Regions from separate parts of the Streptomyces sp. SP17BM10 genome, predicted to be linked through region 1. Evidence: riboswitches for the same ligand, from Rfam matches in the RefSeq annotation. Region 1 holds a riboswitch; each other region holds the start of a gene.

Region 1 (5,258 bases):
GGGCCTCACCGACCCGGTCCGCTGTCACTCTCAAGCTTTGAGTGCTAACGCCAATGATTAGCACTCCGGGTGGTCGAGTGCAAGCCCAATCGCCAAGCCGGGGGCCGCCGCGGGAACGCCGACGGGCCCGTGCGACGCGTGTCGCACGGGCCCGTCGAGAAGCGAGTGGTCGTCAGCCGTGGGCCGCGCCGAGCTCCTGGAGCCGGAAGGGGTCAGACCGCGCGGACCATGTCCGCCTGCGGGCCCTTCTGTCCCTGGGAGATCTCGAACTCGACCCGCTGGCCCTCCTCGAGGGTGCGGTAGCCGTCCATCTGGATCGCGCTGTAGTGGACGAAGACGTCCGCACCACCGTCGACCGCGATGAAGCCGTAGCCCTTCTCCGCGTTGAACCACTTGACGGTGCCCTGAGCCATTCCGAACTCCCCTAGTGCTGTGCTGACCCTTCACGGTCCCGCAGGTCGCGGGCCCGGGTTGGTTTGAAGGCCGGCCCGGGGAACCCCCCCTGGGCGCAGCCGTGCACGCCGCGACCAACCGCCCCGAACGACATCCGGTGGGCGGGTGATTGCGTCGACCGCGGCTGAATGTATCCGGATCGACGCCCTCTGCAACAGGGTCCTCCGCGGTGAATTCCGGGTCCGCGTCAAGGGACAGGCCGGGCCGAATCGGAAGGAACTCCGCAATTCGCGCCGGACATAGCGGACGGAATGCGCAAATCCCCTGGTGAATTCTGACATCCGCGTGACACGTTTCCCGGCCCGGTCCCCGGGCGGTCTCAACGGACGGACGGCGGAGCGGCGGTTCGCACGGGGAGGGGGAGGGGGACCCCTGTTCCCGGCCGAGCGACACTCTACTCCCACTCGACCGGGAAACATTCCCGCCGAAATGCGAGCGGCCGCCCCCGCGCACGGAATGCGGAATTCCGTGCGCGGGGGCGGCCGGTCGGCGCGGGGCGCGGCTCAGCAGCCGCCGGCCACCGCCGGAATGATCGAGACGCTGGCGCCGTCCTTGATCTCGGTCGCGAGGCCCTCGGCGAATCGCACGTCGTCGTCGTTCACGTACACGTTCACGAAACGGCGCAGCTTGCCGGTGTCGTCCAGGATGCGCGCGGAGATGCCCGCGTGGTTCTTCTCCAGGTCGGCGATGACATCGCCCAGGGTCCCGCCGTCGGCGGTGACCTCGGCGGCCCCGCCGGTGTAGGTGCGCAGGATGGTGGGGATGCGGACGGTGGCGCTCATGGGTGGCTCTCCTCGTGGGGGGAATCAGGCGGACGCGAGGCCGGCGCTGCGGAAGGACTCCAGCGTCGGGCGGATGACCGCGGTCATCCCCGCATCGGCGACGGCGTCCAGGGTCTTGAGGCCGTCACCGGTGTTGATCGCGACGGTCTCCTTGGCCGGATCCAGCTGCCCGGTCTCGACCAGCTTCTTGAGCACGCCGACGGTCACCCCGCCCGCGGTCTCGGCGAAGATGCCCTCGGTGCGGGCCAGCAGCCGGATGGCGGCCACCACCTCGGCGTCGGTGACGTCCTCGACCGCGCCGCCGGTGCGCCGCGCGATGTCCAGCACGTACGGGCCGTCCGCCGGGTTGCCGATCGCCAGCGACTTGGCGATGGTGTCCGGCTTCACCGGCTTGATCACGTCCCGGCCGGCCTTGAAGGCCGCGGAGACCGGCGAGCAGCCCGCGGCCTGGGCGCCGAAGACCTTGTACGGCCGGTCCTCGACCAGTCCGAGCCTGATCAGCTCCTGCAGGCCCTTGTCGATCTTCGTGAGCTGCGAGCCCGAGGCGATCGGGATGACGATCTGCTCCGGCAGCCGCCAGCCGAGCTGCTCGCAGATCTCGTACGCGAGCGTCTTGGAGCCCTCGCCGTAGTACGGGCGGAGGTTGACGTTGACGAAGCCCCAGCCCTCGCCAGCCGGGTCGCCGATCAGCTCCGAGCAGAAGCGGTTCACGTCGTCGTAGTTGCCCTCGATGCCGACCAGTTCGCCGCCGTACACCCCGGCCATGACGACCTTGCCCTGCTCCAGGTCGTGCGGGATGAACACGCACGAGCGGAACCCGGCCCTGGCCGCCGCGGCGCCGACCGCGCCGGCCAGGTTGCCGGTCGACGAGCAGGACAGCGTGGTGTAGCCGAAGGCGCGCGCGGCCTCGATGGCGCAGGCCACCACGCGGTCCTTGAACGAGTGCGTGGGGTTGCCCGAGTCGTCCTTCACGTGCAGCGGGGCCGTGAAGCCCAGCTCCCGCCCGAGGTTGTCCGCCTTGACCAGCGGGGTCCAGCCCGGGTTCAGGTTCGGCTTGGAGGCGACGTCGGCGGGCACCGGCAGCAGCGGCGCGTAACGCCAGATCGACGCGGGCCCGGCCTCGATCCGCTTGCGCAGCTCCTCGGCGGCCTCACCACCGAACTCGTACGCGATCTCCAGCGGCCCGAAGCACTCCAGGCAGGCGAAGCTCGGACCGAGCGGGAAGCGGGTGCCGCACTCCCGACAGGACAGGGCGGTGGCGGGGCCGAGATCCACGGATGCGGGTGCGGCGTCGAACGCGGATGTCGCGGTGATAGCCATGATGGCGGAGGCCTCTCTCCTCATCTTCCCCGGGGTGCGGGCGCACCACGGGCCGGAATTGGCACCTGTCCCGCCGGGGCCTGGTGGCCGGCCGCGCGAGAAGGTTGCCGGGACGTCAACGGGCCGTTCCCTCAGTCCCTCTGGATGAGCATGTGAAGTTGTCGTCAGCGGCGACCCCGGCGTGCGAAGGTCCGACCGCTGTACGAAGACTGTATCCGAAGGCGCCGGGCCCGAAAGGGGCCGTCCGCCACGCGAGATGGCCCGTTCCACCCCGATCCGCCGAGGAGAGTCCCGTGCCCGCCGAACCGATCCCCGCACTCCTCCCGCAGGCGGCCTCCTGGCTGGGCCGCCGCTCGTGGAGCGCGGCCGACCGGCCGGTCGACACCCTCCTCGCGGCCAAGCGCCGCACCGGCCACACCGTCAGCGTCGTCCTGCCCGCCCTCGACGAGGCGGCCACCGTCGGCGACATCGTCCGCACGATCCGGCGCGAGCTGATGGAGCGCCTCCCCCTGGTCGACGAACTCGTCGTCGTCGACTCGGGGTCGGCCGACGACACCGCCGCCGTGGCCGCCGCGGCCGGCGCCCGGGTCGTGCCGCGCGACGAGATCCTGCCCCGGCTGCCCGCCGTGCCCGGCAAGGGCGAGGTGCTGTGGCGCTCGCTGCTGGTCACCCGGGGCGACATCGTCTGCTTCGTCGACGCGGACCTGCGCGAGTTCGACCCCGCCTTCGTCTCCGGCACCGTCGGCCCGCTGCTCACCGAGCCGGACATCCAGCTGGTCAAGGCCATGTACGACCGCCCGCTCGAAGTCAGGGGCTCCGCCGGCGACCCGGACGCCGTCTTCCCGGCCGGCGGCGGCCGGGTGACCGAGCTCGTCGCCCGTCCCCTCCTCAACCTGCACTGGCCGGAACTCGCCGGTTTCGTCCAGCCGCTGGGCGGCGAGTACGCGGCCCGCCGCGCACTGCTCGAACGGCTCCCGTTCCCCACCGGCTACGGCGTCGAGCTCGGCCTCCTGGTCGACGCGCTGGACCTGGTCGGGCTCGACGCCCTGGCCCAGGTGGACGTCGGCGTCCGCCACCACCGCCACCAGGACGGCCAGGCCCTCGGCCGGATGGCCGCCACCATCTACCGCACCGCGCTCGAACGCCTCGACCGCGCCCACCGGCTCAAGGCCTCGGCCGACCTCGTCCACCCGCTGCTCACCCAGTTCACCCGCGACCCGGAGACCCGCGCGTTCACCGGCCACACCCACCCCGTGACGGCCCTGGAACGCCCCCCGATGCACACCGTCCCCGAGTACGCGACCCGCCACTGAAACGTTTGCCGACCCGGACCCCCGGCAACGTACCAACCATGGGCGATCTCACGACCGAACGTTCGAGCGCGACCGTGCTGGTGGCTTCCAACCGCGGACCGGTCTCCTTCGGCACCGCGGACGACGGCACGCTGACCCTCAAACGCGGCGGTGGGGGCCTGGTCTCCGGCCTCTCCGCGATCGACGACCCGAACGCCGTCTGGGTGTGCGCCGCCCTGGGCGACGCGGACCGCCGGGCCGCCCGGGAAGCCCCGTACGGGCGCCTCGACCTGGCCGGCCACGACGTCGGCGGACAGGCCGTCCGGATGCTGGACATCGACCCGGAGACCTTCGCCCGCGCCTACAACGGCGTCGCCAACTCGACCCTCTGGTTCGTCAACCACCTGCTCTACGCCACGCCCACCGCCCCCGTCTTCGACGCCGGCTTCCGCACCGAGTGGGCCGCCTACGAGACGTACAACCGCGCCTTCGCGGACGCCCTCGCGGCCGAGGCCGCCCCGAACGCCGCCGTCCTGGTGCAGGACTACCACCTGTCCCTCACCCCGGCCCTGCTCCGCGCGGCCCGCCCCGACCTGCGCATCGGCCACTTCTCCCACACCCCGTGGGCCCCGCCCGAGTACTTCCGCCTCCTCCCGGACGACGTGGCCAGGGCCGTCCTCATCGGCATCCTCGGCGCCGACCGGGCGGGCTTCCTCACCGAACGCTGGGCCCGGGCCTTCGCCGCCTGCTGCGAGGAGATCCTGCACGCGACCGTCGACCACGACGCCCTCACCGTCACCTTCCCCCAGCCGTCGGCCGGGGGCACCCCCATCGACCACACGACCCAGCTGGGCGTTCACGCCCTGGGCGCCGACGCCGACTTCCTGCGAGAGCGCGCCCACCGCCCCGACGTCGACGAGCGCCTCGCCGCCCTGCGCGAGGCCGTGGGCGACCGACGCACGATCGTCCGGGTCGACCGCACCGAACTGAGCAAGAACATCGTCCGGGGCCTGCTCGCCTACCGCCACCTCCTGCGCACGCGCCCGGAGTGGCACGACCGCGTGGTGCACATCGCCTTCGCCTACCCGTCCCGGACCGACCTGGCCGAATACCGGAACTACACCGCCCAGGTCCAGGAGCTCGCCGAAGCGATCGGCACCGAATTCGCCACCCCCACCTGGCAGCCGCTGATCCTGCACGTCGACGACGACTTCCCGCGCTCGCTCGCCGCCTACCGGCTGGCCGACGTCGCCCTGGTGAACCCCATCCGGGACGGCATGAACCTGGTGGCCAAGGAAGTCCCGGTGGTCTCCGACAACGGCTGCGCGCTCGTCCTGTCCCGCGAGGCCGGCGCCCACAGCGAACTGGCCGAGGACGCGATCAGCGTGAACCCGTACGACGTCATCGAGAC
Region 2 (5,258 bases), on a different contig from region 1:
TTGGTGAAGCTGTCCAGGGTGCCCCCGTTGGCGGTGAAGCCGAGGTAGGCCGCGCCGGTGGCGGCGAGGCAGAGGAGGACGCCGAGGTAGGTGCCGACGTCGGCGCCGGCGTCGATGAAGGCGGACTCGCCGACCGGGATCGACGGGTAGGTGAGCCAGCGGAGCAGGACGATGACGGTGGCGACCGCCGCGAGGACGAGGTTGGTGACGTGGCCCTGGCGGGCCGGGAGGCCGCGGCCGATGGCGGGGAGGGCGGCCATGATGCCCACGGCCACGAGGACGATCACCGGGATCCAGGCGCCGGCGCCCACGTCCCAGGCGTTGCCGCTCGCCGCGTACCGGGTGAGCAGGCCCGTGGCGCCCGACTTCTCGGTGACGGTGTACCAGGGGAGGAAACTGTCGATGAACGCGATCACGCCGATGGCGGCGAGTGCTCCGGACTGGACGCTGATCTTGACGGGCTGCACGGCTCCGACCCTTCTCTCGTGGGGTTCAGTTGACGTTTTGGGGTCCTTGCCCGGGCACCAGTTCGCACGGGCTCCGGTTGCCGTCGGTGAAGGAGCCGGGCCCGACGAACCAGCTGCACCACGTGGAGGCCTCGCGCAGGACGAAGGTCTTCGTCTCGCTCCCGCCGGTGTCCCCGCCGCAGGCGTCGGCCCGCAGCGTGCCCGTCGTCCACCCGGCCGCGCCCGCGTCGGTGATGAAGGCCACGTAGGCGGTCTGGCCGACCGAGAACGTGGTCGAGGCCCCGGTGATCCGCTGATTCCCGGTGCCGAAGCCCGTACCGGTCGCGAGGTCCTGCACGCCGTCGTGGGCCTGGCCCGTGCCGGACGAGCGGGCCGCGGCGGCGCACAGCGCCACGTCGACCACCCCCGACCGCACGACCGGACCCTGGCGACCGTTCATGTGCTCGCCCTCCCGCTCGGGGACGGTCGGGAAGGACCGTCGGTCAAACGGTAGAGCTCCGGTCGCGGCGGCGTGAGGGATATGCGAAGTCGTGGCACTGCCGCTTCGAAACCGTGACAGATGTCCGGATCCGCGACGCCGGCGACTCGATTCAGAACAGGAGTCGCGGTGATCGTCCTTAACAAGAAAGGACTTTGACGGTCCGACAGATCTGTGGTCGACGCTCAGGACGGGCGCCGGCGAGCCCGCGGAGGTCGGCGGGCTCGCGGTGGCCGCCCCCGTCATCCCGGCCGCCCGCGCCGCGTCGACGTCGACGGGGGAGCCCCGTCGGCCGGGCCCGGCGGGAGCCGTGCTGCCACGAACCGCCGGGACGCGGGGCGGGGGAGGGAAGGGGAGGGCGGGGGGAGGTTTGGCGGGCGGCCCCGGGAATCTTGTATCGTTCCTCGCGAATCATCCAGAGGGGTGGAGGGACCGGCCCTACGAAGCCCCGGCAACTCCCCGTTCGACCCGGCGTCCGAAGTACGCGCCGTGCCGTCCGGGATCAGTGCCAACTCCGGCCTGTCGCCAACGTGGCGCGGGAAAGATGAGGAGACACGGTGCTCTCTGTGCTGTCCTTCGCCCGGGCGCTTCCCGCCCCGGCCCTTCCGCGTACCCGTCTCGTGCCCGGCGCAGGCATCCGGCCGACTTCTCCGGCCCGTTCTCGCTGACCACCCCCCCGCTCCCCGCGGGGAGCCCCCGCGGGCCGGACCACCCACCGGCCGCGGATTCGAGACTGGAGTACCCATCCATGGAGCTCACGAGCGGCGTCGGCGTGCTCGACAAGGCCACCGCGATCCTCGCCACCCTGGAGTCCGGGCCCACCACCCTGGCCGGGCTCGCCGCCGCCACCGGCCTGGCGCGCCCCACCGCGCACCGGCTCGCCGTCGCGCTGGAACACCACCGGCTGGTCACCAGGGACCTGCAGGGCCGGTTCGTCCTGGGCCCCCGGCTGGCCGAGCTGTCGGCGGCGGCGGGGGAGGACCGGCTGCTGGCGGCCGCCGGGTCGGTGCTCGTGCACCTGCGGGACGTCACCGGCGAGAGCGCCCAGCTGTACCGCCGTCAGGGCGAGGTCCGGATCTGCGTGGCCGTCGCGGAGCGGCTCTCCGGTCTGCGCGACACCGTGCCGGTGGGGGTGACGCTCCCGATGAAGGTCGGGGCCGCCGCCCAGATCCTGCTCGCCTGGGAGGAGCCGGAGCGCCTGCACCGGGGGCTCCAGGGGGCGCGCTTCACGGCCACGGCCCTCAGCGGCGTACGGCGTCGGGGCTGGGCGCAGTCCATCGGCGAGCGCGAGCTCGGGGTCGCCTCCGTGTCGGCGCCGGTGCGCGGGCCGTCCAACCGGGTGGTGGCCGCGGTCACCGTCTCCGGCCCGATCGAACGGCTCACCCGGCACCCGGGGGCACGCCTGTCCCAGGCCGTCATCGAGGCGGCGAACCACCTCACCGAGGCGCTGCGCCACCCGTGACCGGCCTGGTCGGTTCTCCGGGCGGGTCGATCGACCCGCCCGGAGAACCGGCTCAGAACCCGGCTCGGAGCCGGCTGTGAACCGGCTCAGACCCGGGCGGCCGGGGTGAGGAGCGCCGGACGGGGAACGCGGCTGATCACCGAGCCGATCAGGGTGCCGATCGACACCCCGAAGACCGCCGAGACCGCCGCCAGCACCGACTGGGCCCCGTTGCCCACCTCGATCTGGGCGGTGTTCAGCAGGCCGAAGGAGCCCGGCACGACGATCCAGAACGCGGGCAGGTAGAGCACCTGCCACAGCGGCCCGCCGGGCAGCCAGTGCACCAGGGTGGCGGCGACCGCGGCGGAGACCGCCCCGGCCAGGCCGCCGATCGCCGCGCCGTGCTCGGAGCCGACGACGACCTGGACGGTGACGCTCACCGCGATCACCGCGACGATCCACGGGACGGCGCTCGGCGGGGTGTTCACGTTGATCACGACACCCGCGACGGCGATCGCCAGGCCCAGCCCGATCACCCACCAACTCGGCTTGGCCACCTGGACGTTGGCCAGCGCGGAGGCGGGCATGCCGATCGCGGTGGCGGCCGCGGCCACCCCGGCGAGGAACAGCGCGAGCTGCACCGCCCCGGACACCAGGCGGGCCGTCCCGGCGCTGGCCGAGCCCGCGGCGATCTCCGACAGGCCGGTGACCAGCAGCCCGCCCGGCAGCAGGATCGCCAGCGTGGCGACGATCGTCCGCAGCGGGCCGTCCAGCAGCGAGGCCCGCGCGAGCGCCAGGACGAGCAACGCGACGAGGAACCCGGCGGTGACGGGCAGCAGCGGCCGCAGCGACGGCAGCCGCCGCGCGAGCACGGTCAGCCCCGCGACGACCAGCGAACCGGCGCCCGCCGCCAGCACGTTCGCGGCGACCGGCTGCAGGAACATGCACACCCCGACCCCGACCGGCAGCGCCCCGAGGTCCGCCACCCACGCCGGCCAGCGGGCCGGCGCCCGCCGGATCGCGTCCAGCTCGGCGAGCGCCCGGGGCCCGTCGAGCCCGCCGGCGCGCAGCCGGTGCACCAGGTGGAGGACGTCGGCCGTCTGCTCGAAGCGCAGCGCGGCGCCGACGGGCCGGAACGCGGTGGCGTCGTCCGCGCCGAGCGAGACGAACAGCCCGTTGGTGAGGGCGGCGACCCGCACCCCGGGTGCCCCCAGCGCCCGCCCCAGGCCGTGGAGTTCCTCCTCGACGTCGTGGACGGGCAGACCGCCGCCCAGGAGGGCGTCGCCCAGGTCGAGCAGGAGGCGGCGGAGCGGGTCGGGCGGGGCGGCGGTGTCCCGGACCGAGGGAGACGTGCTTGACATGGCACGTATCGTCCCATCCCACCCGATTCGGCCCGACCGTGCCCCGGGCCGTCCGGTTCCGCGCTGCTAGCCCCCGCCCAGCAGTCCGCGCACGTAGGCCGCCTGGCCGACGTGCTGGAGGTCGTCCGAGATCACGCTGATCAGCCGCACCCCGAGGGTGACCGGCGGGTCCCACGACTCGTCGACGATCCGCGCGAGGGCGGGGCCGTTCAGTCTGCGCACGTAGTCGACCGTCCGGGCGTGGACGGCCTCGTGGTAGCCCAGCAGCAGATCGGCGGTGGCAATCACCCTGGCGACCTGCGCGGGCCGGTGACCGTAGCCGGTGGCCGCCGCGGCGAACGGGAGGGCGAATCGCTCTGCCCAGCCCTCCGCCGTCCACGTCTGCTCGCGGTCGGCGGCGTCGGCGAGGTGGTCGTCCTGGATCCTGGTGAGGTGCCAGACCAGCCAGGCGATCGAGTTGGCCGAGTCCCGCACCCGGAACGCGAGCTGCTCGGGGGAGAGCCCGTCGACGACGCCGGCGACCTCCTCCCGGATCCGGCCGAACGTGTCCACCAGGAGATCGGCGCTGGTCACACCCGTCACTGTCGCCTCCACTCGGGGTCCTGCGCCGCTCGGGCGCCCCAACGAGCATGTCCCGTCACGGGTGCGCCAGCCACTCGGGGTCGCCCGGGGGCCGGGGCCCTCAGCGCCCGCGCAGCCGCCGCACCAGGTCGCGGGCGGCCTGCGGCCAGTCCGGGCGCTCGAAGGCGAAGCCCGCCTCCAGCAGTCTGGCCGGCACGACGCGGCGGCTCTTCAGCAGCAGCTCGCTCTCCGAGCGCAGTGCGAAGGCGCCGAGCTCGGCCATCCAGCGCGTGGCGGGCAGGGCGAGCGGCATGCCCCAGGCCGCCCGCAGCTCGCGCATGAACTCGCGCTGGGGCAGCGGGTGCGGGGCGGCGAGGTTGACCGGGCCGGCGAGGTCGTCCCGGGCGACGAGGAACTCGACGGCGCGGACGAAGTCCCGCGCGTGGATCCAGGACACGTACTGCGCGCCGCCCGCGATCGGCCCGCCGGCGCCCAGCCGGGCCAGCCAGGAGAGCGAGTCGAACGCGCCGCCGCGCTCCGGCCCGAGCACGACGGCGGTGCGCAGCGCGAGGCGGCGGGTGCCCGGGGTGTCGGCCCCGGCCTGGGCGTCCTCCCAGGCCCGGGCGATGTCGATGCTGTAGCGCCAGGACGCCGGGGCGTCGGGCTCGGCGCCGCCTATCACGCCGTGGAGCTCGTCGTTGGGCGCGTCGTGGCGGTGGGCGTAGACGGTGGCGGTGCTCATCTGGAGCCAGACGGCGGGCGGGCGGCCGGCGGCGGCGATCGCCCGGCCGACGGCCCGGGTGGAGAGCACCCGGGAGTCCATCATGGCCTGCCGGTTCTCCTCGGTGTAGCGGCAGTTGACGCTGCGCCCGGCGAGGTTGAGCACCACGTCGCTGCCGTCGACCTCGGTGGCCCAGGCCCCGAGGTGCCGCCCGTCCCACCAGACCTGA
Region 3 (5,258 bases), on a different contig from region 1:
GCTACGAGCAGCGCTGGGGCGCCGTCCCCGCGGAGCTCCTGGCCGGGCGGCCGCTGACAGCCGAACAACTCGCCGAGGCCCCGGACCCGGTCCCGGGCTGTCCGGCCGCAGCCACCCCGGGCAAGCGCCCGGCCGTCTCCGTCCTCACCGGTCTCTTCCTGCACGCCGGCTGGCTGCACCTGGCGGGAAACCTGCTCTTCCTCCACGTCTTCGGCCCCACCGTCGAACGGCGCGTCGGCCGGGCCCGTTTCCTCCTCTTCTACCTGGCCGCCGGGAGCCTCGCGACGTATGGCTTCGCCCTCGCCGAGGCGCACTCGGCGGACTCCACCCGCGTCCTGATCGGAGCCTCCGGCGCGATCTCCGCCGTCCTGGGCGCCTACCTGCGCTTCCACCCGCGCGCCCGGGTGACGACGCTCGTCCCGCTGCTGCTCTTCCTGCCGCTGCGGTTCCCGGCCTGGCTGGTGCTGGGCCTCTGGTTCGCCCTGCAGTGGTGGTCGGTGCACTCGGCCGGGCCGGGGGTCGCCTACCTGGTCCACGTGATCGGCTTCTGCGCCGGGTTCCTCTACGCCTGCACCGTCGTCGGCCACCGCCCGAGACGACCCGGCTGAGGCCCGATACGCTGGCGCCACCCCACGAAGGAGCCGGAACAGTGATCACCGCCATCGTCCTGATCAAGACCAGTGTCGACCGCATCCCGGAGATCGCCGAGGCCATCGCCTCCATCGAGGGGGTCAGCGAGGTGTACTCGGTGACCGGCGGCTACGACCTGGTCGCGATGGTGCGGGTGCGCAAGCACGACGACCTGGCCGACGTCATCCCCGGCCGGCTGAACAAGGTCCCGGGCGTGGCGCACACCGAGACCCAGATCGCCTTCCGCACCTACTCCCAGCACGACCTGGAGGCCGCGTTCGCGCTCGGCCTGGACGAGTAGCCCTCAGCCCTCGCGACGGGTGTCGGCCACGCAACGGCCGCCCTCGTTGCGGTAGTTCCACGCCGCGCCGTCCGTGACCAGCTCGCGGACGGCGGTCAGGAACCGGTCGACGTGCTCGTCCGGGGTCCCGGCGCCGAAGCTGACCCGGATCGCGTTCAGGCTGCGCTCGCCCGGCAGCGACGGCTCCGGCGCGCCGCACTCGGAGACAGGACTCGGCGCGACGTCCTCGTCGCCGAGCAGCGTGCGCACCAGCGGGTGCGCACAGAACAGCCCGTCGCGCACGCCGATGCCGTACTCGGCGGAGAGCGCGGCCGAGAAGTGCGAGCTGTTCCAGCCCCGGACGACGAAGGACAGCACGCCCACCCGCGCCACGCTTGGGGCGTCACCGGTGGGGCCGAACAGGTTCAGCACCTTGACCTGCGGGATCTCCGCCAGCCCGGCCGTCAGCCGGGCGATCAGCGCCCGCTCACGGGCCTCCAGCGCATCGAAGCCGGCCTCGCTCAGCGCCCGGCAGGCGGAGGCGATGGCGTAGGCGCCGATGACGTTCGGCGAGCCGGCCTCGTGCCGGGCCGGGCCGGTGTGCCACTGGACGGCCACCGAGCCGTCGGCCTCCCGGGCCACCGTGCGGGTCGCGCCGCCGCCGGCCAGGTACGGCTCGGCCGCGTCCAGCCAGTCCGCCCGGCCGGCCAGCACGCCGGCGCCGAACGGCGCGTAGATCTTGTGGCCGGAGAAGGCGATCCAGTCGACGTCCAGCTCGGACACCGAGACCCGGTGGTGCGGGGCGAGCTGCGCGGCGTCCAGCACCACCCGGGCGCCGTGCCGGTGCGCGGTCGCGGTCAGCTCGGCGACCGGCCACAGCTCGCCGGTGACGTTCGAGGCGCCGGTGACGCACAGCAGCTTCGGGCCCTCGGGCGCCCCGGCCAGCGCGGTGTCGAGCGCGGCGACGGCTTCGGCGTACGAGCGGGGGGCGCGCAGGTAGGTGACGTCCAGCCCGGCGTGGGCCCAGGGCAGCAGCGAGGCGTGGTGCTCGGTCTCGAAGGCGAACACCCGGGTGCCGGCCGGCAGCGCGGCGGCGAGCAGGTTGAGCGAGTCGGTGGTGGCCCGGGTGAAGACCACCTGGTCGCCCTCGCGCAGGTCGAGGAACTCGCCGACGGTCCGGCGGCTCTGCTCGAACAGGTCGGTGGACAGTTGCGAGAGGTACCCGGCGCCGCGGTGGACGCTGCCGTAGTACGGGGCGTACGCGGCGACGTCGTCCCACACCCGCTGAAGCGCCGGCGAGCTGGCCGCGTAGTCGAGCGCCGCATAGCCGACCTTCTCGCCGTTGGCGAGCGGCACCTGGACGTCGTGGCCGAGGACGGCGAGGGGGGCGCAGACTCCCGCGGGGAGGTGCCCCGCGGAGCGCGCCGAGTGAAGGGTGGTGGCGGGAGACGGGTGGGCGACGGACATGAGGATGCACTCCTTCGGGGGTCGAGGGACCCCGGGAGTGCTAGTCGTCGGGCGTCCGCGCTTGCCTCGCGGACGGTTCGCCGCGCGGCCCGGTCCTCACCCAGGGCACCCCGCCACGGACGGAGGGTTGCCGGACAGCAAGCTGGGGCTTGTCGCTGTCACTCATGACCTGGCCAAGACTCTAGGTCGCGTCCGCCGGGTGGTCAAACAGGCATCCACCATCCGGACAGCCGAAGGGGCCCGCGGCAGCGATCCGCCGCGAGCCCCCAACTCGCCCGTCAGCCCCGGGCGGTGGCCTCCGACCAGCGCCGCAGCAGTTCCTGCGCCGCGCCCGAGTCCACGGCCGCCGCCGCCCGTTCCATGCCGGCCGCCAGCTGCTCGGCGAGCGGCGCGTCCGTCAGGTCCAGCGCCACCAGCGCCGCCGCCGTGTTGAGCAGGACGGCGTCCCGCACCGGCCCGCGCTCCCCGGCCAGCAGCCGGCGCGCGACCTCGGCGTTGTAGGAGGCGTCCGCCCCGCGCAGCGCCTCGATGCCGACGAGCTCGATGCCGACGTCCCGCGGGTCGAAGGCGGTCTCGGTGACGATCCCGTCCCGCACGATCCACACCCGCGACGTCGTCGTGACGGTGAGCTCGTCCAGGCCGTCGTCGCCGCGGAACACCAGCGCCTTGGAGCCGCGCCGGGCGAGCACGCCCGCGATGAGCCCGGCGAGCCGGGTGTCGAAGCAGCCGACGGCGTGCGAGGTGACCTTGGCCGGGTTGGTCAGCGGACCGAGGATGTTGAACGCGGTCGGCACCCCGAGGTCGCGCCGCGCGGTGGCGGCGTGCCGCATCGACGGGTGGAACTTCGCCGCGAAACAGAAGGTGAGCCCGATCTCGTCGGCCACCTCGGCCACCCGCCGGGCCGAGAGGTCGAGGGCGACGCCGAGCTTCTCCAGCACGTCGGACGAGCCGCTGGCCGAGGAGGACGCCCGGTTGCCGTGCTTGACCACCTTGGCGCCGGCCGCCGCCGCGACGATCGCGGACATCGTGGAGATGTTGACGGTCTTGGCGCGGTCGCCGCCGGTGCCGACGATGTCCACCGCCGGGCCCGGGATGTCCAGCGGCTCGGCGTGCGCGTACATCGCGTCCACCAGACCGCTGATCTCGTCGACCGTCTCGCCCTTGGCCCGCAGCGCCACCATGAACCCGGCGACCTGGACGGGGGACGCCTCGCCGCTCATGATCCGGTCCATCGCCCACGCGGTGGCCGAGCGGTCGAGGTCCTCCCCCTTCAACAGCGCCGCCAGGAGGTCCGGCCAGGTGCGGACCGCCTGCGCGGGGTCGGTACCACCGTTCGCAGGGTTCACGTTCACCATGGCTGACTCCAGCTGTGTCGGTTCCCCGATGGGGACGTCCGTACGGATGGAGTCAGCCTATCGAGCGGTGGGGTACCTCCGGCCTTGTCTTCTCTAGTACTGAGACGACGCCGCTCAGCGCGTCGCGGGGGCCCGCTTGGCCAGGCGTGCCCGCAGCAGCGTGGCCACCGCCCCGGCCAGCGCGACCGGGTCCACCGGGTGCGAGATCGCCGCGTCGGCCCGGCTCCAGGCGGCCAGCCAGGAGTCCTGCGGCCGGCCGATCAGCACCAGCACCGGCGGGCAGCCGTAGATCTCGTCCTTGAGCTGCCGCCCGAGCCCGAGCCCACCGGCCGGCACCGCCTCGCCGTCCAGGACGCAGAGGTCCACGCCCCCCTTCTCCAGCGCCCGCAGCACCGCGGGGGTGGTCGCGCACTCCAGGTAGGACAACTCCGGCAGATCCTCGGCGGGCCGGCGGCCGAGCGCCGTCAGCACCTGCTCGCGGGTGTTGCGGTCGTCGCTGTAGACGAGGACGGTGAGCGTCTCATCGGTCGTGTACGCCATTGACCCTGCTCCCTCAAGTGTGATCCGGACCACGTTCGCCTGCCCCGGATGCTACTCCGGATCACCCCCGGCCGAGCCCCCTCCCGCGCGCGTTCCTCCTCAAGGCGCCGCGCCCGGGGCTCACCCGCCCGGAGGACGCCCCGTCACCCGGACCCGCGCAGTCCACCCGGACGGCCGACAGCCGGCCCGCTCCCCTACCTCCCGGCACTGCGCCGGCCGTGGATGGACACGCTGGGCAACGGGGTCACGGGGGCCTCCGAGGAACCGTCAGAAAAGGGACACGCCGCTGCTCAGGCACCGTCCGGACACCCGACCGCCCCCCAAGGGGGCATACCGCACGCACCGGACACTCCGAGGGAGACCCCCCGGCGTGAAGACGGAATAAGGGACCGACATAATGTCCGTCGTGGCGACAGCAACAGCAGTAGAAACCGGGCACGCGCACGGATCGGTCAACCGGCCGAACATGGTCAGCGTCGGAACGATCGTCTGGCTCAGTTCCGAGTTGATGTTCTTCGCGGCCCTCTTCGCGATGTACTTCACGCTCCGCTCCGTCAAGGGGCCGGAGTTCTGGACCGAGAAGGCGCACGCCCTCAACGTGCCCTTCTCCTCGGTCAACACCACGATCCTGGTGCTCTCCTCGCTCACCTGCCAGCTCGGCGTGTTCGCCGCCGAGCGCGGGGACGTGAAGAAGCTCCGCTCGTGGTTCGTCATCACCTTCGTGATGGGCGCGATCTTCATCGGCGGTCAGATCTTCGAGTACACCGAGCTGGTCAAGAAGGACGGCCTCTCGCTGTCCTCCGACCCGTACGGCACGGTGTTCTACCTGACCACCGGCTTCCACGGTCTGCACGTGACGGGTGGTCTGATCGCCTTCCTGCTGGTCCTGGGACGGACGTACGCAGCCAAGCGCTTCACGCACGAGCAGGCCACCGCCGCCATCGTGGTGTCGTACTACTGGCACTTCGTCGACGTCGTGTGGATCG

What was found. A riboswitch is a leader RNA that binds a small molecule or an ion and turns the genes downstream of it on or off. The one in region 1 is predicted to bind S-adenosylmethionine.
Region 2: another riboswitch for S-adenosylmethionine. It lies ahead of PUR71_RS16395 (IclR family transcriptional regulator); the one in region 1 lies ahead of thrC (threonine synthase).
Region 3: another riboswitch for S-adenosylmethionine. It lies ahead of PUR71_RS19930 (aminotransferase class V-fold PLP-dependent enzyme); the one in region 1 lies ahead of thrC (threonine synthase).

The regions. Positions count from the first base shown of each region.
Region 1 covers NZ_JAQYXB010000684.1:276,450-281,707, forward strand. The annotation lists gene PUR71_RS40365 (cold-shock protein) at 213-413, opposite strand; gene PUR71_RS40370 (ubiquitin-like small modifier protein 1) at 957-1,235, opposite strand; gene thrC (threonine synthase) at 1,260-2,555, opposite strand; SAM riboswitch class I at 2,573-2,706, opposite strand; gene PUR71_RS40380 (glucosyl-3-phosphoglycerate synthase) at 2,849-3,868, shown strand; gene PUR71_RS40385 (alpha,alpha-trehalose-phosphate synthase (UDP-forming)) at 3,907-5,258, shown strand, end outside.
Region 2 covers NZ_JAQYXB010000576.1:45,829-51,086, forward strand. The annotation lists gene PUR71_RS16385 (hypothetical protein) at 1-467, opposite strand, end outside; gene PUR71_RS16390 (hypothetical protein) at 493-906, opposite strand; SAM riboswitch class I at 1,354-1,496, shown strand; gene PUR71_RS16395 (IclR family transcriptional regulator) at 1,694-2,407, shown strand; gene PUR71_RS16400 (threonine/serine exporter family protein) at 2,494-3,747, opposite strand; gene PUR71_RS16405 (mycothiol transferase) at 3,814-4,320, opposite strand; gene PUR71_RS16410 (TIGR01777 family oxidoreductase) at 4,430-5,258, opposite strand, start outside.
Region 3 covers NZ_JAQYXB010000588.1:241,246-246,503, forward strand. The annotation lists gene PUR71_RS19920 (rhomboid family intramembrane serine protease) at 1-608, shown strand, start outside; gene PUR71_RS19925 (Lrp/AsnC family transcriptional regulator) at 650-931, shown strand; gene PUR71_RS19930 (aminotransferase class V-fold PLP-dependent enzyme) at 935-2,377, opposite strand; SAM riboswitch class IV at 2,430-2,547, opposite strand; gene trpD (anthranilate phosphoribosyltransferase) at 2,656-3,732, opposite strand; gene PUR71_RS19940 (hypothetical protein) at 3,847-4,272, opposite strand; gene ctaE (aa3-type cytochrome oxidase subunit III) at 4,670-5,258, shown strand, end outside.